One region of the Rhizobium sp. CB2179 genome, then DNA from elsewhere that is predicted to be linked to it. Evidence: predicted binding sites of a transcription regulator. Region 1 holds the regulator's gene; each other region holds the start of a gene.

Evidence for each region. Region 1 encodes LexA, which represses DNA repair genes until DNA is damaged. Its sites were predicted from a motif close to TGTTCNNNNTGTGTTCNG; they were not measured.
Region 2: a site for LexA is predicted at 3,507-3,524, ahead of recA (recombinase RecA). Genes of this name have one in related genera too.
Region 3: a site for LexA is predicted at 3,223-3,240, ahead of AC244Q_RS34955 (ImuA family protein). Genes of this name have one in related genera too.

Annotation. Positions count from the first base shown of each region.
Region 1 covers NZ_CM172781.1:1,737,519-1,742,809, forward strand. The annotation lists gene gltA (citrate synthase) at 1-214, opposite strand, end outside; gene AC244Q_RS08775 (ComEC/Rec2 family competence protein) at 505-2,937, shown strand; gene lexA (transcriptional repressor LexA) at 2,918-3,637, opposite strand; gene AC244Q_RS08785 (VOC family protein) at 3,836-4,732, shown strand; gene kdsA (3-deoxy-8-phosphooctulonate synthase) at 4,729-5,291, shown strand, end outside.
Region 2 covers NZ_CM172781.1:2,120,262-2,125,552, forward strand. The annotation lists gene alaS (alanine--tRNA ligase) at 1-2,143, opposite strand, end outside; gene recA (recombinase RecA) at 2,298-3,392, opposite strand; gene AC244Q_RS10655 (carbohydrate kinase family protein) at 3,622-4,566, shown strand; gene AC244Q_RS10660 (pseudouridine-5'-phosphate glycosidase) at 4,655-5,291, shown strand, end outside.
Region 3 covers NZ_JBYGKR010000005.1:279,778-285,068, reverse strand. The annotation lists gene AC244Q_RS34965 (error-prone DNA polymerase) at 1-989, opposite strand, end outside; gene AC244Q_RS34960 (Y-family DNA polymerase) at 986-2,497, opposite strand; gene AC244Q_RS34955 (ImuA family protein) at 2,418-3,176, opposite strand; gene AC244Q_RS34950 (DUF2231 domain-containing protein) at 3,694-4,131, shown strand; gene AC244Q_RS34945 (PQQ-dependent sugar dehydrogenase) at 4,131-5,291, shown strand, end outside.

The DNA.
Region 1 (5,291 bases):
AGCCACGATGCAGCAGGACACCTTCGTCGCCGTCGATGTAGGTGATTTTCGATTCACAGGATGCGGTCGAGGTAAAACCCGGATCGTAGGTGAAGGAAGCGGTGTTCTTGTAGAGGGCACCGATATCGATGACGCTCGGGCCGATCGTGCCGCTTTTGACAGCAAGGTCGACAGACTTGTCACCGATTTTTATTGTAGCGCTTTGATCCGTCATGCTGATCCTCCGAAATGGCGGTGGCGCCATAAAAGCGCCATAGGGGTTAAGCGTCCTCACCGATAGCTATATGATCGCGAAGCTAATGCCAAGTTACTGTGATGGCATTTTGTGCAATGCGGTATCACCTTTTAGGCACTGCAGCGATGAGCCACACGCATATCGGAAGCCGATGATTCGACTGGTCTTTTGGGGCTCGCGATTTTGCCTCATATTTCAATCGATTATGCTTGCCGGATTTGATTGAAGGTTGCATTCTGACTGCCTTCGCAGCCGGGCTTGGGCGGTTCATGCAGGAGTTGACGTCAGTCGAATTGCGGCCGGAAACAGGCGAAGGCCTTGCCGGCTCCTCCAATTTTTCACCACCAGTCGTGGTGACGCGACCGGCAAGGACGCAGTCGGCAATACCATTGCGCCACCGGCTGCCGGCCGCAGCCTCGCACTTGCTGCGTGCCGGCATGCGCATGCTGGGCGAGGAGACGGACCATGGCCGCCTGCTGCTGTTCTCGCCGGTCTTCCTCGGCGCCGGGTCAGCCATCTGGTTTCTCGCGGCTTCGGATTTTCCGCACACTGCATCGCTGCTCTGCCTGTTGGTGCTGACCGTCGCAGTTCTCATCGCCAGCCGCAACCGGGCGGCATTGCGGGCAGCGCTGCTGGCGCTTTCGCTCGTGGCTTGCGGCATAGTCTCGGCGCAGTTCGAAAGCTGGCGGGCTTCGACCGTGATCCTCGATTCATCAGTGACGACGACGGTGACCGGCCGCGTCGAGCGGCGCGAAGGCGATGGTCGCGGCCGGTGGCGCTACATTCTTGCCGTCACCGGCACTGAAGCGCCTCAGGTCAAGCGGCCGCCGGAACGCATCACCGCCATCGCCCGCGGTGCGGACGCAGCCTTCGAGATCGGCGATATCATCACCGGCAGGGCGCGGCTGACGCCGCCGGCGGGCCCAGCACTTCCCGAGCTCAACGACTTCTCCTTCAGTGCCTATTTCGACGGCATCGGCGCCAACGGCTTCTTCTACGGTGCGCCGACGAAGGTCGATGCGCAGGCAGGTCCGCAGGCTGCAAGATCGGCGGTGGAAGCGCTGCTCGAAGGGCTCTACCGGCTGCGCAGCGGCATTGGCGACCGAATAAGGTCGATCCTGCCCGGCGATACCGGCGCTTTTGCCGCCGCACTGGTGACGGACGAGCGGCGCGCCATCTCGGATGCGACGACGGAGGCACTACGCCAGTCCGGTCTGGCTCATATCATCGCCATCTCCGGTCTCAACATGGCGCTGTCGGCCGGCATCTTCTTCGTCGGCTTTCGGATGCTGCTCAGCATCTTTCCCGGTATCGCTGAGGCCTACCCGACGAAGAAGATCGCTGCCGCCGGCGCGCTCATCGCCGTTACTGCCTATTTCCTGATTTCGGGCTTTGCGGTCTCTGCCGAGCGCGCTTTCATCATGATGGCCATCATGTTGATTGCCGTCTTCTTCGACCGGCCGTCGATCAGCCTGCGCAATGTCGCGCTTTCCGCCCTCGTCATCATCCTCATTTCACCGTCCGAGGTCTTAGGTCCGAGCTTCCAGATGTCCTTTGCCGCCACATTGGCGCTGGTCTCGGGCTATCAGCTGTGGAAGGACCGGCGCATCCGCGAAAACGCCTTTCTGAAGCTGCCGATCATCAGGCCCTTCGTTACTGTTGCGGGCTTCTTCGGCGGCGTCTTCCTGACCTCGCTGATCGGTGGTTTTTCCACCGCGTTGTTTTCGATCGAGCATTTTCATCGCCTGACCGCCTATGGCCTGCCGGCAAACCTCGCGACAATGCCGATCATCTCCTTCATCATCATGCCGGCCGGCTTGCTGGCGATGCTACTCATGCCTTTCGGTCTGGATGTTTGGGCTTGGAAGGTCGTCGGATTCGGCCTCGATCTGGTGATCGCGGTCGCAAAGACGGTGTCCGGCTGGGATGGCAATATCGACGTCGGCCGCTTGCCCGCCTGGTATTTCGCGATAGCCGTCGCAGGCTTTCTGCTGCTGACGCTGCTCCGCACCCGGCTGCGCCATATCGGCACATCAATCATCGCGGTCGCAACGCTCATCCTGTTGCTTCTACCGGTTCCCCGGCCGCCGGATCTGGTGATTTCGGAGGATGGCAGTCTCGTCGCGGTGGTCGAAGCGGCAGCAATGGCTTCCAACCGTGAAAGACCACCGGATTTCATCTTCGACCAGTGGCAGAGAGCCCTGGTCCTGCCGAGACATGATCCGCCGAAGATGCTGGATGGTCCTGCTATCCCGCAGGTAGGAGAAGACCGCCGCGTCAAGCTTTCCCGCGATCAGCAGAACGAAGCGAGGACAGCGATGCGGGCGGCCGCAGCGGCCGGTGAAGCAAACCGCTTTTCCTGCGTCAAGAGGGCCTGGTGCGCATCAAGGCTTGGCAATGGTCGTGTGGTTGCTGTCATCGACAATGCCGCCTATCTCGGCCCGGCATGCGACGCGGCCGATATCATCGTGACGTCGGTCCGCCTGCGTTTCAACAGCTGCCGCTCAGGTGCGACGCTCTTCACCGGCGAGACGCTGCGCAGGACCGGATCCATCGAGTTGCGCTTCGCGGACGCCGGCCTGGAGGTGGCAACCGCATTTGACGCATTGTCGCGACCATGGATGCGCCATCGCGCCTTTGACTGGCGCAGCAACAGCTTTACCGAATCCGGCCTAACCGATGTCAGTGATAGCGGCGAATGAGGCCGACGAGTTTGCCCTGCACCTTAACACGGTCTGGTCCGAAAATCCGGGTCTCGTAAGCCGGGTTGGCCGCTTCCAGTGCGATCGAGGCGCCCTTGCGGCGGAAGCGCTTGAGTGTCGCTTCTTCGTCATCGACGAGTGCAACAACAATGTCGCCAGGACTTGCGGTGCTGCCATTGCGGATGATCACGGTGTCGCCGTCGAAGATGCCGGCGTCGATCATCGAATCGCCCTTGACCTCCAGGGCATAATGTTCACCGGAACCGAGCATGTCGGCCGGAACGGCGATGTCGTGGGTGTTGTTCTGGATCGCCGAGATCGGCACACCGGCGGCGATTCTGCCCATGACCGGCACGGAAACCGAGTTGCCGTTGTCGGCGACGGGTTTTGCGGGAGCAGGGGCGGCGACCGGCTGAGGTTTGCCCAGGCTGCCTTCGATGACGCTCGGCGAAAAGCCGCGCCGCGGCTGGATGCTGGGGCTGTAGGCCTCCGGAAGCTTGATGACCTCGAGCGCACGGGCGCGGTTCGGTAGGCGGCGAATGAAGCCTCGCTCCTCGAGCGCTGTAATCAGGCGATGAATCCCGGACTTCGAGGCGAGGTCCAGAGCATCCTTCATTTCGTCGAAAGATGGCGGAACGCCGGATTCCTTCATGCGCTCATGAATGAAAAGGAGAAGCTCCTGTTGTTTGCGCGTGAGCATCGACGTTGTGACCTCGTGATTGAAACAAATCCAGAACAGACACTATATGTTCCATATGTGTTCCGCAAGTAGCTAAATTTCCGTAAAACTTGGCGCCAACTCGTTGAGATTTTTATTTTCATTCGCCGGATTGGCACAGAAGTCTTGCGTTGAGGGAAGCGCTGTCGCACATCTCTTGCCGTGTCAGGGAGGGATATCATGAACGAGCACTCCGCCAAACCGCACCCGCTGGATCATGTCGTGCTGCCGGTCGTCAATATCGATCTGGCGCGCGAGAGGCTCGGCAAGCTCGGCTTCACCGTTGCCCCCGATGCGCGCCATCCCTTCGGAACGGAGAATGCCTGCGTCTTCTTTGCTGACAAGACCTATCTGGAGCCGCTCGGGATTGCGAGCGTCGAGGAGAGCGAGGCGTCGGCGCGCCAAGGCAATGTCTTCACCGCCCGCAATCAGGCTTTCCGCTTCCGCTGCGGCGCGGAGGGGCTTTCGGGGCTGGCTTTTGGCAGCAAGGATGCCGGCATCGATCATCAGAATTTCGTCGGTAACGGATCGAGCGCCGGCGAGATGCTGCAGTTCACCCGGCCGATGACGATGCCGGACGGTTCTGAGACGATTGCCGGCTTCAAGCTGGCTTTTGCCGGCGATCTGCGCGCGCCTGATCTCCTGCTATTTACCGTCGAGCGCGTCAATCCGCTGCCGGCCGACCGCGCCGTGCTGGAGACGCATGCCAATGGCGTCACCGGCATAGTCGAGATAGCGCTTTGCGCGCCTGATGCTGCCGCCTTCGCTGCCTTCGTCAGCCTCGCCGTGGTGCAATCGGCAGTCGAGAAAACCGGTTTCGGCGTCAATATCCCGGCGTCGAATGCCAAAATCAGCCTGATGACGGCGGAAGGGTTGGAGGCCTATTTCGACATCGTCGGCTCATCCGCAGATCGTGGCCTGCGCGGCCGGGCAATCCTCTTCGCTGTCGCCGATCTTGCCGTGACAGAAGCGCATTTGGCTGCTAACGGGGTGACATACGCGCGCAAGAACAATCGCATTCTGGTGAAGCCCGCGCCCGGGCAGGGCACGCTCTTCGCCTTCGAGGAAACACGATGAGCACTGATACGAATTCCGAAGTCAGGATCGGCGAAGGCCAAGGCCAGGTCAGCTTTTCCAATACCGGCCGCCTGTCGCTGATTGCCGGTCCCTGCCAGATGGAGAGCCGCGACCACGCCTTCATGGTCGCCGGCACGCTGAAGGAGCTTTGCGGCAAGCTCGGCATCGGCCTCGTTTACAAGAGCTCCTTCGACAAGGCGAACCGCACCTCGCTGTCGGCCGAACGCGGTATCGGGATTGAAAAAGGCATGGAGGTCTTTGCCGACCTCAAAAAGGAGTTCGGCTTTCCCGTCCTGACCGACGTTCATACCGCCGAGCAATGCGCGGAGGTGGCAAAGGTCGTCGACGTCCTGCAGATCCCGGCCTTCCTCTGCCGCCAGACCGACCTTCTCATCGCCGCCGCCAAGACCGGCCGCGTCGTCAATGTCAAGAAGGGCCAGTTCCTGGCCCCCTGGGATATGAAGAACGTTCTGAAGAAGCTCAATGCCAGCGGCAATCCGAACGTGCTGCTTTGCGAGCGCGGCGCCTCCTTTGGTTACAATACGCTGGTTTCCGACAT
Region 2 (5,291 bases), 380 kb from region 1:
GATATTCGCGCGCCGATTCGCCGGTGACGGCCTCGATGCGGCGAACGCCGGCGCCGACGGCACTTTCACCGAGAACACGGATCAGGCCGATCTGGCCTGTGGCCCCGACATGCGTGCCGCCGCAGAGTTCGATCGAATAGGCCTTGCCGGCCTTGGCGCCGCGCACACCCTCACCCATCGCCACGACCCGGACTTCATCGCCGTATTTTTCGCCGAACAGCGCCATCGCGCCTTCGGCGATCGCATCGTCGACGCTCATCAGCCTAGTTGTAACCGGCGAATTCTGCAGCACGATCTCGTTTGCCATGTCCTCGACGATCTTCAGCTCCTCGGCCGACATCGGCTTCGGATGCGAAACGTCGAAACGCAGGCGCTCGGGCGCAACCAGCGAACCCTTCTGCGCCACATGGGTGCCGAGCACTTCGCGCAAAGCCTCGTGTAGCAGGTGGGTCGCTGAGTGATTGGCGCGCAGCCGCGAACGGCGAGCATGATCGACCGTCAGCACGACTGCATCGCCATCCTTGAACACGCCGTCGATGACAGTACCCTGATGCACGAACAGGCCTTCGCCCCTCTTCTGCGTATCTGAAATCTCGATCTTGCCGTGGTCGGACGAGATTACGCCGGTATCGCCCATCTGGCCACCGGATTCGCCGTAGAATGGCGTCTGGCTGACGACGATCTGCACCTTGTCGCCGGCCTTGGCCGCGGTCGAAACCGCGCCCTCTTTGACGATCGCCTGCACGACGCCTTCAGCCGTTTCGGTGTCGTAGCCGAGGAATTCGGTCGCACCGTGTTTTTCCTTGAGCTCGAACCAGATGGTTTCCGTCGCCTTCTCGCCGGAACCGGCCCAGTGCGAGCGGGCTTCGGCCTTCTGGCGCTGCATCGCATCGGTGAAACCGGAGATGTCGACGCCGATCTCACGGGCACGCAGTGCATCCTGCGTCAGATCGAGCGGGAAGCCGTAGGTGTCGTAGAGCTTGAAGGCGGTCTCACCATCCAGCATATCGCCCTTGGAAAGATTCGTCGTCGCGTCTGACAGAAGCGACAGGCCGCGTTCCAGCGTCTTGCGGAAACGGTTTTCCTCCAGCTTCAGCGTTTCCGAGATCAGCGCCTCGGCGCGCACCAGTTCCGGATAGGCGCGGCCCATCTGCTGCACCAGCGTCGGCAGCAGCTTGTAGACCAGCGGTTCCTTGGCGCCGAGCAGTTGTGCATGGCGCATGGCGCGGCGCATGATGCGGCGCAGCACATAACCGCGGCCCTCATTCGACGGAAGCACGCCGTCGGCGATCAGGAAGGCTGAGGAGCGCAGATGGTCGGCAATGACGCGGTGGCTGGCGCTGCCTTCCGCCTTGACGCCCATCGTGTCCTCGATGGTGCCGATCAGCGTGCGGAAGAGATCGGTGTCAAATACGCTCTGAACGCCCTGCAGAACGGCGGCCATGCGCTCCAGGCCCATGCCGGTATCGATCGATGGGCGCGGGAGCGGCGAACGCTCGCCGGGTGCGGTCTGCTCGAACTGCATGAAGACCAGGTTCCAGAATTCCAGGAACCGGTCGCCATCTTCCTCCGGGGAGCCCGGAGGACCGCCCCAAACATTCTCACCCTGATCGATGAAGATTTCCGAGCACGGGCCGCAGGGGCCGGTATCGCCCATCTGCCAGAAATTGTCGGAGGTTGGAATGCGGATGATCTTATCGTCGGAAAAGCCAGCGATCTTCTTCCACAGCGTCGCAGCTTCTTCGTCCTCGGAATAGACGGTCACCAGCAGGCGGTTCTTCGGAAGGTCGAAGCCCTCGGTGACGAGCTTCCAGGCAAGCTCGATCGCATTCTCCTTGAAATAGTCGCCGAAGGAGAAGTTGCCGAGCATCTCGAAGAAGGTCAGGTGGCGTGCAGTATAGCCGACATTGTCGAGATCGTTGTGCTTGCCGCCGGCTCGCACGCATTTCTGCGAAGTCGTCGCCGTCGAATAGGGACGCTTTTCGAGGCCGGTGAAGACGTTCTTGAACTGCACCATGCCGGCATTGGTGAACATCAGCGTCGGGTCGTTGCGCGGCACGAGCGGGCTCGACGGAACGATCTGATGGCCGTTCTTCTTGAAATAGTCGAGGAAGGTCGACCGGATATCGTTCACGCCGCTCATGCTATGCCCTTCAATGCTGCCGGAGGCAGGTAAATACAAATCCATCGGCTTTTAACGTTCGCCCCCGCCACTGTCCAGCAGACAAACAAAACCGACCGCATTCTCATCAGGAATGCGGCCGGTTGGAACTGTCCGATGAGTTTAAGCGCGAAAATTACATTTCCGCGGAGGCATCGCCATCGCCGTCATCGGGCTCCGGTCCGCCATTCTGCAGGAAGCGGTCGGCGATCAGGCCGGCATTCTGGCGCAGCGACAGTTCGATCTCGCGGGCGAGGTCCGGATTATCGCGCAGGAAGGTCTTGGCGTTTTCGCGGCCCTGGCCGAGGCGCTGGCTGTTATAGGAGAACCAGGCGCCCGACTTTTCGACGATACCGGCCTTGACGCCGAGATCGACCAGTTCGCCGGTCTTGGAAACACCCTCACCATACATGATGTCGAACTCGACCTGCTTGAAGGGCGGCGCCATCTTGTTCTTGACGACCTTGACGCGGGTCTGGTTGCCGATCACCTCTTCGCGCTCCTTGACCGCGCCGATGCGGCGGATGTCGAGGCGTACGGAGGCGTAGAATTTCAGCGCATTGCCGCCCGTCGTCGTTTCCGGCGAGCCGAACATGACGCCGATCTTCATGCGGATCTGGTTGATGAAGATCACCATGGTGTTCGACTTCGAGATCGAAGCGGTGAGCTTGCGCAGCGCCTGGCTCATCAGTCGTGCCTGCAGGCCGGGAAGGCTGTCGCCCATCTCGCCTTCGATTTCGGCACGCGGCGTCAGGGCAGCGACCGAGTCGACGACGAGAACGTCGACGGCGCCGGAGCGCACCAGCGTATCGGTGATTTCGAGCGCCTGCTCGCCGGTATCGGGCTGCGAGATCAAAAGGTTCTGCAGGTCGACGCCAAGCTTGCGGGCATAGACGGGATCGAGCGCATGTTCGGCATCGACGAAGGCGCAGATGCCACCCTTCTTCTGCGCTTCGGCAATCGTCTGCAATGCAAGCGTCGTCTTACCGGAGCTTTCCGGCCCGTAGATTTCGATGATGCGGCCCCTCGGCAGGCCACCAACGCCGAGTGCAATATCGAGGCCAAGCGAGCCGGTCGAGATCGTCTCGATCTCGACAACATTCTCGTTGGAGCCGAGTTTCATGATCGAGCCCTTGCCGAACGACCGCTCTATCTGTGAGAGTGCCGCTTCAAGCGCCTTGCTTTTGTCCACCGATTTGTCCTCTACCAGCCGCAATGAATTCTGAGACATCCGATCCACCTTTAGGTTATTGAAGCCGCTCTAGCAATGTCGAGTTTGTACCCTATTTGTTCCATTTTCGCAATAGGCGATCAAATAATTGAAAGAAAAAGGTAAAACGACCCGTGTTCTGTATTTGTTTTATCGATGAAAAGCAACGACTTAGGTTTGAAGTGCTGGCACGAGCGGCACAAGGCGCATCGCATCGATTCGCCTTTCGGGCATCGGGAGAGCGGCTCGGATGAAGAAAAAGATTCTTGTTCTCGGCGGCGCCCATATCGATCGGCGCGGCCGTATCTCCGGCGAGACGGCGCCTGGCGCCAGCAATCCCGGCACCTGGTTCGAGGAGCCGGGCGGCGGTGGCTTCAATGCGGCGCGCAACCTGGCAAGGCTCGGTTTTCAGGTGACGATGATCTCGCCGCGCGGCGGCGATCCGATGGGCGAGACGGTCGGAGAAGCTGCCGATTTCGCCGGCATCGACGACCGGCCCTTCGTCTTCCTCGACCGCAAGACGCCGAGCTATACGGCAATCATCGAGAAGGACGGCAATCTGGTGATCGCCCTTGCCGACATGGATCTTTACCGCTTCTTCGTGCCACGGCGTCTCTCCATCCGCTGGGTGCGGGAGGCCTTCGCCGCCCATGACTTCATCCTTTTTGACGCCAACCTGCCGGAAGAGACGATCGCGGCGATCGTCGCGAAGGCGCACTCGCTAGGCAAGCCCGTCGCGGCAATCGCCATCTCGCCGGCCAAGGTCGTCAGGCTGAAACCCTGCATCGGGGATATCGACTACCTGTTCCTGAATGAGGCAGAAGCTGCCGCCCTTGCCGGTGAGCGGCCGGAAGGGGCTGCAGGCTGGCCGCCGTTGCTGAACGAGATCGGCATCAGGAACGCCGTCGTCACCCGCGGCCGGCGCGAGCTCGTCGCGCTTTGCGACGGCCGCGCCGTGACGCTACAGCCGCCGATTGCCGACATCGTCGCCGATGTCACGGGTGCCGGCGATTCCCTTGCAGCCGGCACGCTCGCCGCATTGATATCAGGCCTGCCGCTCGAAGAAGCCGTCCGCCACGGCACTGCGGCCGCCATACTGACCGTGCAGTCGCGGCACGCCGTCAACGAAAATCTGACGCCCGATCTCCTGAATGAGGCGCTTGCCCTTGTCCCCAAGGTCAGAATTCTGCATTGAAGCGGCGAATTAAATAGTTGAGCATGATGTCGACCGAAAACCGCTCACCCTTTTCGGCATCATGCTCTGTCGATCACAGGACAAGACCATGACCAAGCCCATCTCCCCTCTTCTGCCGATCGCCTATTCGAAGGAAGTCGCCAGCGCCAAGCAGCGCGGCGCGCCGCTGGTGGCGCTGGAATCCACGATCATCACCCACGGCATGCCTTATCCCGGCAATATCGAGATGGCCCGTAGCGTCGAGGCGATCATCCGCGAACAGGGTGCGGTGCCGGCAACGATCGCCGTCATTCACGGCACGCTGCATATCGGCCTTGAAGCCGCGGAGCTGGAACAGTTGGCCAAGGCCACTGAAGTCATGAAGGTGTCGCGCGCCGATCTCGCCTTCGCCATCGCCGAGCGCCGCACCGGCGCCACCACGGTTGCGGCGACGATGATCGCGGCGGCGCGCGCCGGCATCCGCGTCTTTGCCACAGGCGGCATCGGCGGTGTGCATCGCGGCGCCGAGGAAAGCTTCGATATATCAGCCGATCTCGAGGAACTCGCGCGCACCGGCGTCATCGTCGTCTGCGCCGGCGCCAAGGCGATCCTCGACATTCCGAAGACGCTGGAAGTGCTGGAAACCCGCGGCGTGCCTGTCGTCACTTATGAGAGCGAGGAATTCCCCGCCTTCTGGTCGCGCTCCTCGGGCATCCGCAGCCCGCTGTCGCTGAACAGCCCGGCCG
Region 3 (5,291 bases), on a different replicon from region 1:
CAAAGGATGCCTTGCGACCGGGCGAAGCGGACGATCGAGAAGACGGTCAGGAAGTATGGGGCGTATTTCATCGTCCGGATGAGATCGAGTTCGTGACGGACGATCTTGAGAACCTCCGGCGGCAGCCCTTCCGGATAGCGGTTGGGCACGCACTCCCAGACATAGTGCTCGAGGGATTCCTGCGGGGTCTTGTCCGGGAGGATCGCCTCCTCGGGATACTGGTAGGTCAGTTCCTCCAGCGAGAACCTGCAGCGGTCGACGATCTCCATCGTCCGGGCCAGCGCCTCGGGGTAGCGCGGGAACAGGCGCTCCATCTCCTCCGGCGGCTTTAGATATCTGTCCGCGTGGCGCTCGCGCTTGAAGCCGACGTCGTCGATGGTGGTATTGTTTCGAATGCAGGTGACGACGTCCTGAAGCTGCCGCCTGGAAGGATCGTGGAAGAGGACGTCGTTGGTGACGACTGTTCGCACGCGGTGCCTCATCGCCATGTTCGACAATTCGTGCAGCCTCAACTGGTCGTTCGGACGCCGCCGGAGGCAAAGCGAGACATATGCTCGGTCCTCGAATATCTCGGCCATCTTGCGAAGTTGGACGGCGCAGGTCTCGTCAGCTAGGTCGGGCACAAGGATTGCAAGCAGCCCCTCGGAGTAGAGAGCGACATCGTCGAGGTTCAAGATGCAGTTCGCCTTGCCGCCCCTGCCCTTGCCAAGCGTGAGGAGCCGGGTGAGCCGCGAATAGGCGCCGCGGTCCGTGGGATAAAGGAGAATCGACATGCCCTCCTGCAGATCCAGCCGACACCCAACAACGAGACGGACGCCTGTCGCGCGCGACGCCTCGAGCGCCCGGACGACCCCTGCCAGGCTGTTGCGATCGACAACGCCGAGAGCCTCGATGGCCAGTTCCCTGGCGGTAGAAAAGAGCTCGTCGGCGGAGGACGCGCCACGAAGGAAGCTGAAATGCGTCGTGACCTGGAGCTCGGCGTATCTCATCCGAATATCCCGTGTATGAACCACTTGTGGGAACCTGTTTCGGGATCGATGCCGTCGCCGGAGCGAAAGATCCAGTATCGTTCCCCGCTCTCGTTTTCGATGACGAAGTAGTCGCGCACAGCCTCGAATTCGCTGTCGCGCTTCCACCATTCGCCGAAGACCCGTTCCGGACCGTCCGCACGCTTGACGCGATGACGCTTACCGCGCCAGGTGATGCTGGCCGGCGGATGATCCGGCAGCAGGGCTATCGCCTCGATCCGATCCGGACGCGCAAACAGCCGCACCGGCCGTCGCCAATGGTGGACCCAATCTTCCGTCGCGTCCTCGCCGACCGCGGCGATACGCTGGACGCTGCGCTCCGGGACGTCGGAGGCGACCGGCGCGACCCGGTAGACGCGCTGGCCTCGGTTGCCGAGGACGTCGATCAGCGGTGTGATGTCGGCATCCTCGTCGTCGACAAGCGAGGACGCCTTCTGCTTCTCTTCAAGCGGTTCCGACATCACGGCGACGAGGGTCAGCCTTTCGATCCCGAAACCCGGCTCGATCGTCTGCGTCCGGTCGCGGAACAGTTTCGTCAGCCAGGCGATGTCTCGCACCGGCTTGGCGGTTCCCGCTCTGATCGCCTGCCTGGTCCCATCGACCTTGTCGACGATAAGATCGGTCCGGCGGACGCCAAGACCCTTCCGTTGGAGTTCAGCGACGAGCTGAACAATCAGCCGGCCGACATACTTGTCGATCGTTTCCGCTGCACCGATCGGTTCGGCGAACGATCGAACGACCTCGACGAGTTCTGGGCTACGGATCGGATCTATTGGTTCGCGGACGCGACCGAACATCTGGTCGAGACGCCGTCCAATCTCCGGGCCGAAGCGAAGCGCCAAGGGAGCGCGCGGCGTCGCCGAGAGCTCGCCGATAGTCCGGAAGCCGAGCATGCGCAGATCGCCCACGATCTTCTCGGGTAGCCGCAGCAGAGAGATCGGAAGTCGCTCGACCGCCCGGATGGTCTCTCCACTCGGGACGATGACAGTTTCGCGATTGATGGCGCGGGCACATGCGTGAGCCGCGCCCCATGTGTCCGCAATGGCGACCCGTGCCGTCAGGCCCTTGGCGCGAAACCGATTGGCGATGCTCGTCAACATGCGCTCCTCGCCGCCCTGCAGATGGTCGGCGCCCTCCGTATCGATGACCATGCCGTCCAGCGCATCGACGGCGACGATCGGCGAATACTGCGTCAGCGCCCACATGGTGACGCGCTCGAGCGCCACGGCATCGGCGGCCGGATCGGCGTCGATCATCCGCAGGCCCTGGAGGATCGCCTGCGCCCTGGCGGCCGGCATGCCGACGTGGAGTCCGGCCTTCCTGGCCGCGGCGTCGGCGGCCGAGACCCAGCGCTTGGATCCGCTCTTCGAAATGACGGCGATCGGCTGCTCAACGGGAATGGCGGGATCGGCCCGCCTGATCCTGTCGGTCGACAGATCGGGAAAAAATATCGATACGACCCTTGGCATCGCAGGCTCCTACTTCGAACTCGGCACACTCACCCGCTTTCACCCTCATCAGTTCCAAAAACCACCTCGCCCGCCCGACGCCTGGAACCGGCAGCTCCTCACTCGGAATGACGCTCACCCTCCAGCGCGTGGTCGCGGCCGTCGGCTGCCCGAAGTCGCTGGCCTCGGTCTGCCGTCGCCACCGCCGCACCGCGAGCGCCATCGTGCCGGTCTTCTCGGCGGCAAGTTGCAGCCGGCGCGACGCCGCCATCGGCAGGCGGACGATCTCGCCAATCACCGCGCCGAGCCCGCCGTACGAGAGGCCCGCCTCCATGTTGGCAAGGACGTCCTCTTCCTTGTCGGACTCGACGAAGACCACCCGGTTCGGATGCAGCCCCGCCTGCGCCAGGGCCGGGAAGAACAGATCGGGACGTGTCAGGCACCAGACGATCTTGCCTTTCGTACGCGCGGCAATGCCGGCCACGAACAGGGCGGCGGCCGCGCCATCGACGGTGCCGGCCCCGCCGCCAGCGCATTCGTGCAGCGCCCCATGGGCCAATCCGCCGCCCGGAAGCCGCCCGTCGATCTGGGCCACGCCGAAAGGCAAAACGCCTCGCCTGCGCCGACTGGCGCTTTCCAGGTGCGCTATCTGCTCGCGCAGACCGTCGAGGATAGCGATTGGGGCGACGGCTGAGTTCATGATCTCCTTTAACGGCAACCCGTTTTCAGCTTGAGTAACAGCAATATGTTCTGTATCTGTTCTCAAGACGTAAATGAGTCAACGCGCATATGACGCGCTGAAGTTGAGCACGAGTGCGACGCAGAAAAATCGACAGCGGATTCAATCGGATGATGAGGAAGGAATATTTTCGGAGGCGCCGAACGCCGCTTGTGGACGATGGAGTTCAGGCCAGACATTGCGCCATATCACGACCGGCAAACTGTTATTCTCGAACGGGACGCCTGGGCCGATTGGCTCGATCCGGCCTTCTCGGCCAAGTCGCTGATCGAGCCCTGCCGCCCGGCCCGCTCTCCATCGAACAAGTCGGCTGAGCTGCAACCCGGCTGGCTAAGGAGCACTTTCTTCTTCGCTCTCTGCTGGGGCCGACCATGCTCTTTCAGGCGGGCAGTTCGTGCAGCACGCACCGTAACGGAACCATATGCTCTCGCCGCGGGTTGGATAGGCATCTCCCAGCTCTCAGTTTCACGGAGCATCCATGGCTATATCTTCTACAAGCAATCGAGACTCGGCCGCCTATCCGCTTCAGTCGCTCTTTGTCCCGTTTCCCTTCGTCTGCTTCACGCTCGCGCTTGCGACCGATATCGCTTTCTGGCAGACCGGCAATCTGATGTGGCAGAATTTCTCTGCATGGTTGCTGTTCGCTGGGCTTATGTTGGGCTCGCTTGCGATTCTGGCCGGATTGATGGATCTGATGCGTCGCCGCACGCGCCCTTTACGGCCGCCGTTCCTGTCCGCCCTCCTCTATCTAATCATACTGAGCCTCGCCTTTGCCAACAACCTTATCCATGCCGGCGATGGATGGACGGCCGTCGTCCCATACGGACTGATGCTTTCGGCCGTCACCTTTGTCTTGTGCCTGGTGGCCGCGGCAATTTCCGCCCGCAAATATGCCAGACTGGCCTGGAGGATATGATGAAGAAGTCCCAGATTCTCGGCGCTTCGGTTCTGTCGATATCTGTCGGCGTCGGTCTTGCGGCTTACGCCCAGAGCGGAGATTTTGACATCTCTCAGCAGATCGGACCGAACCCCGTGCTCCCAGATCCAGCCCCTTCCCTGCTGCCTGATCTGAAGGTAGCGGAGGTCGTTGGCTGGAAGGATGGTGAGACGCCGGCCGCACCGAACGGTTTGACGGTCACTGCTTATGCCAAGGACCTCGCCAATCCAAGGACAGTCCACACCTTGCCGAACGGCGACGTACTGGTAGTTCAGGCGCGTGGCCCGTCAGGCGAACCGGCCTCCCGGCCGAAGGATTTGATCAGAGGCTGGATCATGTCCATCGCTCATGGCGACGGCGGCGAGCAGAAGGAAAGCAACATCATCACACTGCTGCGTGACGCCAACCGCGACGGCAAGGTGGATGAGAGGCACGATCTGCTGAAGAAACTCGATTCGCCGTTCGGCGTCGCCTGGGTCGACAACACGCTCTATGTCGCCTCGACGTCCGCCATTCTCGCCTACCCCTATGAACTTGGGCAGAATGAAATCACCGCCCAACCGAAAACCATCACGCCCCTGCCCGGTGGTCCGATCAATCATCATTGGACCAAGGATCTGGCGCTCAGCCCCGATGGGCAGATGCTCTACGTTTCGGTCGGCTCGAATTCCAATGTCGTCGAGAATGGGCTTGAAGCAGAAAAGGGCCGTGCAGCGATCTGGCAGGTCGACCGGCACACCGGCGCGGCGCGCGTCTTCGCCTCAGGTCTGCGCAATCCGAACGGCCTCGCCTTCAACCCTGAGACAGGTTCGCTCTGGACGGTCGTCAATGAGCGCGACGAACTCGGTCCGAACCTCGTTCCCGATTACATGACCTCGGTTAAGGAAGGCGGCTTCTACGGCTGGCCCTGGAGCTATTACGGCAACCATGTCGATGCGCGCGTGCATCCGCCGCGTCCGGACATGGTCGAAAGGGCGACGCCACCGGATTATGCCCTGTCGAGCCATGTCGCGGCCCTTGGATTGGCCTTCTCGATGAATTCAGCGCTGCCGGCCGCCTACGCCAATGGCGCCTTCATCGGAGAGCACGGCAGCTGGAACCGGGACAGCTTCAATGGCTACAAGGTGGTGTACGTACCA